Regions from separate parts of the Enterobacter sp. K510 genome, predicted to be linked through region 1. Evidence: predicted binding sites of a transcription regulator. Region 1 holds the regulator's gene; each other region holds the start of a gene.
The links. The regulator CRP, encoded in region 1, controls carbon source genes, mostly activating them, when cyclic AMP is high. The targets are predictions, from matches to a motif close to ATGTGANNNNNNTCACAT.

Region 1 (2,203 bases):
TCAGCAGCGGCTCCCATACCGGCATATTTCCGGCAAGGCTTAAGGTAAAGATGGCGGCGATCAAAGACGCCGGCAGCAGGCGCGCGTGCAGGGCGCTGATCTCCGCCGTGACGCCAAGCAGCAGCGCCAGCCCGCCGAGGATCAGCGGCAGGGCGATATTCTCCGCCAGCAGTAGCTGCACCGCCAGGCTACAGCCCGCAAACAGCGAGCCGCCCACGATCAGGCGTTTGAAAAAGCGTTTATGGGGGGTATCGAGCCCGGCAATGTTGCAGCAGGCAGGAACGAGTGAAAACAGCAGCCCCTGTTGCAGGTGCCCGAAGGCGAGGCCGATGGCCACAGGGAGACACAACACCAGCGTTTGTCGCAGGGCGTAGTTAATTTCCGGGTGATAGATCAGCCTGCGCCACATGAGAATGCAAACAAAAACGGCGTCTCGCAGATGCAATACGCCGTTTGAGGGGCTTAGCGGGTTCCGTAAACCACAATGGTTTTACCGTGCGCAGAGATCAGGTTTTGATCTTCCAGCATCTTCAGGATGCGGCCGACGGTTTCACGGGAGCAGCCAACGATCTGGCCGATTTCCTGACGGGTGATTTTAATCTGCATACCGTCCGGATGGGTCATGGCGTCCGGCTGTTTGGCCAGGTTCAGCAGCGTCTGCGCGATGCGGCCAGTCACGTCGAGGAAGGCGAGGTTACCCACTTTCTCGGACGTCACCTGCAGGCGGCGCGCCATCTGGGAAGACAGGCGCATCAGAATATCCGGGTTCACCTGGATAAGCTGACGGAATTTTTTATACGAGATTTCTGCCACTTCACAAGCGGTTTTAGCACGTACCCAGGCACTGCGCTCCTGACCTTCTTCAAACAGGCCCAGTTCACCGATAAAATCTCCCTGGTTGAGGTAAGAGAGGATCATCTCTTTACCTTCTTCATCCTTGATGAGCACTGCCACTGAGCCTTTAACGATGTAATACAACGTTTCCGCTTTTTCACCCTGGTGAATCAGCGTGCTCTTCGACGGGTACTTATGAATATGGCAATGAGACAAGAACCATTCGAGAGTCGGGTCTGTTTGCGGTTTGCCAAGCACCATGCGCGGTTATCCTCTGTTATAAGCTGGCTCCAGAGCCAGGATGAACACTCTGCCTCTGGGGTTGCAATCATATGCTTCCCTGTTCCCGGGAAGTGGCCGTTCGAAAATCCAGCCTTTAATGTTTGATGTCGTCTGCATACATGTGCAACGTCAATGTATCACTGTAGCAGCCAGAATGTTTTAGCATAGCTTTTGCTGTGTGTCTCCTGGTGTCTCGCTTCAGCATGATGCAGGTCGCCTTCCGTTGCGAGAATTGTTATGTGCGCGTAATCTGAAGGGAAATTTACCGCGCCGGAGCGAATAAAATGCAAGCAAGAGTCAAATGGGTAGAAGGTTTAACGTTCATGGGCGAGTCCGCTTCAGGCCACCAGATCCTGATGGACGGCAACTCAGGCGATAAAGCGCCAAGCCCGATGGAGATGGTGCTGATGGCCGCCGGGGGATGCAGCGCCATTGACGTGGTATCCATTCTGCAAAAAGGGCGTCACGATGTGACGGATTGCGAAGTCAAACTGACCTCCGAGCGCCGTGAAGAGGCGCCGCGCCTGTTCACGCACATCAATCTGCACTTTATCGTCACCGGCAAAGCGCTGAAAGAAGCGGCGGTCTCCCGCGCGGTGGATCTGTCGGCAGAGAAGTATTGCTCGGTGGCGCTGATGCTGGAAAAAGCCGCCAATATCACCCATTCGTTTGAGGTGATTGAGGGGTGATTTTTGGTGCGCGTCGGGTGGCGCTGCGCTAACCCTGCCGGATGGCGCTACGCTTATCCGACCTACAAAAGCTTAATCTGTAGGCCGGATAAGGCGTTCACGCCGCCATCCGGCACACAAAAATCACTCGATTTTCTTGCCTTCCATCAGCCGCTGCACCAGCGGCAGCATGATCAGCTCCATCGCCAGCCCCATTTTTCCGCCCGGCACCACTAATGTATTGATGTGGGAAATGAATGAGCCCTGCAACATCGCCAGCAGCCAGGGAAAATCGATGCCTTCCAGATTACGGAAATGGATCACCACAAAGCTTTCGTCCAGCGACGGGATCGCTTTCGCGGCGAAGGGGTTGGAAGTATCCACGGTCGGCACGCGCTGGAAGTTAATGTGCGTGCGGG
Region 2 (2,203 bases), on a different contig from region 1:
GCAATGTGCATCTCACCTGAAACCAGTCGCTGCCATGGCTAACGTCGTGTCGAGCATTCGGTTAGCAAAGCCCCATTCATTATCACACCACACCAGCGTTTTGATGAGGTGCGCCCCACTGACCCGCGTCTGCGTACCATCCACAATGGCACTGTGCGGATCGTGGTTAAAATCTGCTGAGACCAACGGTAATTCCGTATAGTCAACTATACCATGAAATGCACCCTGTGCCGCTTTTTGCAGCAACAGGTTGACTTCTATGGCTTTTACCGGTTGCTTCACCGTGACGCTTAAGTCGATTGCGGTGACGTTTATCGTCGGCACACGCACGGAAATGGCTTCGAATTTATCTTCAAACTGCGGGAAGAAACGGGTGATGCCCGCCGCGAGTTTGGTATCGACCGGGATGATGGACTGGCTGGCGGCGCGCGTGCGGCGCAGATCCGCGTGCCAGGCGTCGATCACCGGCTGATCGTTCATCGCCGAATGGATCGTCGTTACCGTGCCGGAATCAATGCCGTAAGCGTCATCAAGAAGTTTGATCACCGGAATAATGCAGTTAGTGGTACAGGAGGCGTTAGATACAATGCGGTCATCTTCACGCAAGGTATGCTGATTTACGCCAAAGACCACGGTGGCGTCGAGATCGTGGCTGCCGGGATGCGAAAACAGCACCTTTTTAGCGCCTGCCGCCAGATGCGCTTCGCCGTGCTGGCGATTGCCGTACACGCCGGTGCAGTCGAGCACCACATCCACGCCCAGCTCACGCCAGGGCAGCGCCTCAATGGTTTCCTGATGCAGCAGGCGGATGGCGTCATCGCCGATATACAGCAGTTCGCGTTCCTGACGGACATCCCATGCGAAACGCCCGTGGGTGGTGTCATATTTCAACAAATGCGCCATGCCCGCAGCATCCGCCAGTTCATTGATTGCCACCACGCTCACTTCCGCACGACGCCCGGATTCATATAAAGCACGAACCACGTTACGCCCGATGCGACCGAAGCCATTTATCGCCACGCGTACGGTCATAGATCTCCTGCAAGGCTGTCCCTGATTTGCTGTGGCTGACAGAATAATGCAGCGGCACAACAAGGGAAACCTTACCTGTCGCAAACTGCGACCTGTTAATATTTTGTCGAAAATTTAATCGACTGAAACGCTTCAGCTAGAATAAGCGAAACGCGGAATAAAAGGAATCGACGCCCGGCGATGAACGACAGTAATCTGATCTGCATCACACTTTTACCCCCTCACGCTGCGGCCATCCTTTCCCGTAACGGGCATTTCTAAAGAATAAAAGCGTCATAACGGCGGAATATTTTAATGATATACATCAGTACACAGAACCGCCGTCACTCTTAATATTCGGCTCACGTCCGAGTTTCGGAGTTTACTCATCCCATGAATCAGTCCATTGCCTCTGCGGCGCGGTTTTACGCGCTGCGCCTCGCTCCCGGTCAGGAGCTGTTAACGGAATTACGTCAGTTTATGGCCCTTCACGGGCTACAGGCCGCATGGATTGCCGGCGCTACCGGCAGCCTGACGGAGGTCGCCCTGCGCTATGCGGGCCGCGATGAAAGCACCCGGCTTACCGGCACCTACGAACTCATCTCGCTGTCCGGCACGCTGGAATTAACGGGGGAGCATCTGCACCTGAGCATTGCCGACGAACAGGGCACGCTGCTGGGCGGTCACGTTATGTCCGGCTGCACGGTGCGCACCACCCTGGAACTGGTGATTGGCGAACTGACGGCGCTGTCGTTTTCGCGCCAGCCCTGCCCGCTCTCCGGCTATGACGAACTCGTTGTCCATTCCTGTTAACTGTCGCTTAAATCAAAGAGGTTGCTATGGCGCGTCGCCCACTCTCCAGCCAGACGCTGGTTCTGATCGTTATTTCCGTCGCCATCAATATGATCGGCGGGCAGCTTATCAGTATGCTCAGGCTGCCGATTTTTCTTGATTCCATCGGCACGCTGCTGAGCGCTGTCCTGCTGGGGCCGGTTGTCGGCATGCTGACCGGTTTACTCACTAACCTGCTGTGGGGATTATTAACCGATCCCATTGCCGCCGCCTTTGCACCGGTGGCGATGGTGATAGGCCTGACGGCAGGCTGGCTGGCGCGGCTCGGCTGGTTCCGCACCCTGCCCAGGGTCATTGTCAGCGGGATCCTGATCACCCTGGCGGTCACGATAGTGGCGGT
Region 3 (2,203 bases), on a different contig from region 1:
GTGGGTCAGCCGACGCTGAAAGTGGATAACCTGACCGTGGGCGGTACGGCGTAATTTATTGCGTGAAATTGCCCGGCGGCGCTGCGCTTGCCGGGCCTACATCATTTCTCTTTCGCCCGTCCGCGCATCGCCTGAAACAAATTGGCGACCTCAACAAAATAATCCGTCAGATAGTTAATACAGACCTGCACCTTGAGCGGCAGCTTGTCCTTTTCGGTATAAAGCGCGTAAACCGGGCGTGGATCTGACTGGTAGCGCGGAAATAAGATCTCCAGCGTGCCGCGGTTGATCTCATCGATCACCCACATCAGCGGCACATAGGCCACTCCGGCCCCGGCGGTCAGCCAGCGGGTGAGCGTCATCGGATCGTTAGTGACAAAACGGCCCTGCGGGATCAGGCGCGTGGATAGCCCTTCAGGGGCGATCAGCTCGAATTCGTTATCCGGGCGCACGCTGTACTCCAGCCAGGAGTGGTTGCTCAGATCGGCGGGTTTTTCAGGAATGCCGTACTGCGCCAGATAGCTTTTCGCAGCGCACACCACCATCGGCATCGCCCCCAGACGGCGGGAAAAAAGGCTCGAATCCTGCAATGCCCCCACGCGGATCACCACGTCCAGCCCGTCGGCAATAAGATCGGGCGCGGGGATGCCCGTCACCAGATTCACCGTCAGGCCGGGGTAATCCTTCAGCATCCGGGCAGTCATCCCGGCGAGGACATTTTGCGCCATGGTTGAAGAACAGCCGATGCGCAGCGTACCGATGGGCGTGTTATTAAAAGCGTAGAGCTGTTCATGCACGTCCTGTACTTCATGCAGCATCCGTCGGCAGCCCTGATAATAAATTTTACCGGCTTCGGTCAGCGCCAGGCTGCGGGTGCTGCGGTTGAGCAACTTCACCTGCAACTCATCTTCCAGCTTCGAGACGGTCTGGCTGATAGAGGAGACGCTCATATGCAGCTGTCGCGCGGCGGCGGTGAACGAACCCAGTTCGACGACGCGGGCGAACACCGACATGCGTTTTAATCGTTCCATTTTTCACTCTGGCTTAAAAGTGATTTAGATCACACTATATAGATGACAGCATAACAGTTACGCTAATATATAGTTAGCTGAATAATAGATACGTCACTCTCGCCTGGCCTTTCTGGCCCTAATTCCTGCGGTGACGTGAATAATAATTGTCTCCTGCATGCGTTAATCAAGGTCAACATGAGTCTGTTTCCCGTGGTCGTGGTGTTCGGTCTGTCGTTCCCACCGATATTCTTTGAGTTACTTATATCACTGGCGCTGTTCTGGCTGGTGCGCCGTCTGCTGCTCCCGACAGGGATCTATGACTTTGTCTGGCACCCGGCATTGTTTAATACAGCGCTATATTGCTGCTTATTTTATTTACTGACGCGCCTGTTCGACTGAGGTAGATGTGAAAACACTAACAAGAAATTTTACCCGTACCGCCATCACCCTGGTGATGGTTATTCTGGCATTCATCGCCATCTTTCGCGCATGGGTCTATTACACCGAATCGCCGTGGACGCGTGACGCGCGTTTTAGCGCCGATGTGGTCGCCATCGCGCCGGATGTCGCGGGGCTGATCACCGATGTGAAGGTTCACGATAACCAGCTGGTGCAGAAAGACCAAGTGCTGTTCACCATCGACCGGCCGCGCTATCAAAAAGCCGTCGAAGAAGCCGAGGCTGACGTGGCGTACTACCGCGCGCTGGCCAGTGAAAAGCGCCGCGAAGCCGGACGTCGTAATAAATTAGGCATCCAGGCGATGTCACGCGAGGAGATCGACCAGTCCAACAACGTCTTGCAGACGGTGATCCACCAGCAGGCGAAAGCGCAGGCGACGCTGGATCTGGCAAAACTCGATCTCGAACGTACCGTTATCCGCGCCCCGGCGGCAGGCTGGGTGACCAACCTGAACGTTTATACCGGGGAATTTATAACCCGCGGTTCGACGGCGGTGGCGCTGGTCAAACAAAATTCATTTTATGTACTCGCCTATATGGAAGAGACCAAGCTGGAAGGTGTACGTACCGGCTATCGCGCCGAAATTACGCCGCTGGGCAGTAACCGGGTGCTTAAAGGCACGGTGGACAGCGTCGCCGCCGGGGTCACTAACGCCAGCAGCAGCCGTGACGCCAAAGGCATGGCGACCATTGACTCCAATCTTGAATGGGTCCGCCTGGCGCAGCGCGTGC
Region 4 (2,203 bases), on a different contig from region 1:
GTACAGACCAAGCACCGGGGCGGTGAGTTCGGTGGCAATATCCACCGGATGCGACGGCGAGTTCATGGTTTTATCCCCCACCAGTTTGCCGTACCACGCCACCGCCGCTTTCAACTGCGGATTGTGCGCGGCATACAGCCAGGCGATGCGGCCGCCCCAGCAAAAGCCGGTCGCCAGCAGGCGGTGCGGATCGCCGCCGTTGCGCGCAGCCCAGTTGGCGACGTGATCCAGATCCGCCAGCACCTGTGCGTCCGGCACCTTTGAAACCAGTTCGCTGAACAGGGTCGGAATATCGTCATACGCATTCGGATCCCCCTGACGGAAATAGAGCTCCGGCGCCACGGCAAGATAGCCTTCCTTCGCCAGGCGACGGCAGAGATCGCGGATGTGCTCATGCACGCCAAAAATTTCCTGGATGACAATCACCACCGGCAGCGCGCCGGCAGCCTCTGCCGGACGGGCGTGGTAGGCAGGCATATTGTCTCCCCGCGAGGGGATGGACGTCAGACCCGCGACAATACCGTCGTCAGCAGTCGTGATGGCGGTGGATGCATGGGGCGAAGCAGCAGGGGCAAAGCCGGGTTGTTTGTCAGTGGTCATGGCGATCTCCGTACCCTTGTAGTGGTGCAAAAAAGTAGCGCAATAAATAACTATAGTCAGCCGTCTAAAATACAGCGCTCACGAAAGCGGCTATCTTTTGAGAAGTGCCCGCCTGACGAACATGTTAATGTGATGTGTATCACTATTTTATGGAAAACCACTGCAAACAATTTTATTGGCGGTGATGGTTGTCACGAAATTTAACGTGCAGCTTCTGTAAAGTACCTTTTTGCTACTTCTGACAAACCGATCTACAGAGGAGTCACCTATGTCACAGTCTGATGTTTTTCACCTCGGCCTCACTAAAAACGATTTACAAGGGGCTACGCTTGCCATCGTCCCTGGCGACCCGGAGCGAGTGGAAAAGATCGCCGCGCTGATGGATAAGCCGGTTAAGCTGGCATCGCACCGCGAATTCACCTCCTGGCGTGCAGAGCTGGACGGCAAGCCGGTGATCGTGTGCTCCACCGGTATCGGCGGCCCGTCCACCTCTATCGCCGTGGAAGAGCTGGCGCAGCTGGGCATTCGTACTTTCCTGCGCGTCGGCACCACCGGGGCGATCCAGCCGCACATTAACGTCGGCGACGTACTGGTGACCACCGCCTCTGTACGCCTTGACGGCGCCAGCCTGCACTTTGCGCCAATGGAATACCCGGCCGTCGCTGATTTTGCCTGCACCACGGCGCTGGTCGAGGCAGCGAAATCCGTCGGCGCTACCACGCACATCGGCGTGACTGCTTCTTCCGACACTTTCTATCCGGGTCAGGAACGTTATGACACCTTCTCTGGCCGCGTGGTAAAACGCTACAAAGGCTCCATGGAAGAGTGGCAGTCCATGGGCGTAATGAACTACGAAATGGAATCCGCCACGCTGCTGACCATGTGCTCAAGCCAGGGTCTGCGCGCCGGTATGGTGGCGGGCGTGATCGTTAACCGCACCCAGCAGGAGATCCCGAACGCGGAAACCATGAAGCAGACCGAAAGCCACGCGGTGAAAATCGTGGTGGAAGCGGCGCGTCGCCTGCTGTAGTTCGCGTTTTTTACCTCCATTTCCAGGGCCGATCCACTCGGCCCTTTCTTTTTGCGTAGCGCCTCGCAGGAAATCCCTTCCCAGGTGGACATCTGTACAGCACAATCTTACTTTGCACCGGACAGTGATTTTTGCAGGGGAAGATGTGGATATTTCAATACTGTTAAGCGTGGCGGCAGCGCTGCTGGGCGGCGTCATGCTGGGATGGCTGGCCATGAAATCGCGCGCCGATCAGCTGCGGGCCGATCTGCTCGAAGATCGCCGGGAACTGGACATCGAATTAAGCGCGGCCAGACAACAGCTGGCGCAGAACCAGCACTGGCGCAACGAGTGCGAACTGCTGAATAACGAACTGCGCAGCCTGCGGGAAATTAATACCTCGCTGGAAGCCGATCTGCGCGAAGTCACCACCCGTCTTGAATCCACCCAACTGCATGCGGAAGACAAAATCCGCCAGATGATCAACAGTGAACAGCGCCTCAGCGAGCAGTTCGAAAACCTCGCCAACCGCATTTTTGAACAGAGCAACCGCCGGGTGGATGAGCAGAACCGCCAGAGCCTCGGCAGTTTACT

Region 2: the regulator CRP is predicted to act here: its motif matches at 1,226-1,243, upstream of epd (erythrose-4-phosphate dehydrogenase).
Region 3: the regulator CRP is predicted to act here: its motif matches at 1,049-1,066, upstream of aaeR (HTH-type transcriptional activator AaeR).
Region 4: the regulator CRP is predicted to act here: its motif matches at 728-745, upstream of udp (uridine phosphorylase).

What each region holds. Positions count from the first base shown of each region.
Region 1 covers NZ_JBNRLQ010000005.1:364,404-366,606, forward strand. The annotation lists gene ACQUTD_RS11420 (YccS/YhfK family putative transporter) at 1-409, opposite strand, end outside; gene crp (cAMP-activated global transcriptional regulator CRP) at 463-1,095, opposite strand; gene ACQUTD_RS11430 (OsmC family protein) at 1,401-1,805, shown strand; gene ACQUTD_RS11435 (phosphoribulokinase) at 1,929-2,203, opposite strand, start outside.
Region 2 covers NZ_JBNRLQ010000001.1:335,980-338,182, forward strand. The annotation lists gene epd (erythrose-4-phosphate dehydrogenase) at 13-1,032, opposite strand; gene ACQUTD_RS01535 (PCC domain-containing protein) at 1,405-1,824, shown strand; gene ACQUTD_RS01540 (ECF transporter S component) at 1,851-2,203, shown strand, end outside.
Region 3 covers NZ_JBNRLQ010000013.1:37,945-40,147, forward strand. The annotation lists gene tldD (metalloprotease TldD) at 1-54, shown strand, start outside; gene aaeR (HTH-type transcriptional activator AaeR) at 102-1,031, opposite strand; gene aaeX (p-hydroxybenzoic acid efflux pump operon protein AaeX) at 1,209-1,412, shown strand; gene aaeA (p-hydroxybenzoic acid efflux pump subunit AaeA) at 1,420-2,203, shown strand, end outside.
Region 4 covers NZ_JBNRLQ010000014.1:100,917-103,119, forward strand. The annotation lists gene ACQUTD_RS20205 (dienelactone hydrolase family protein) at 1-600, opposite strand, end outside; gene udp (uridine phosphorylase) at 869-1,630, shown strand; gene rmuC (DNA recombination protein RmuC) at 1,776-2,203, shown strand, end outside.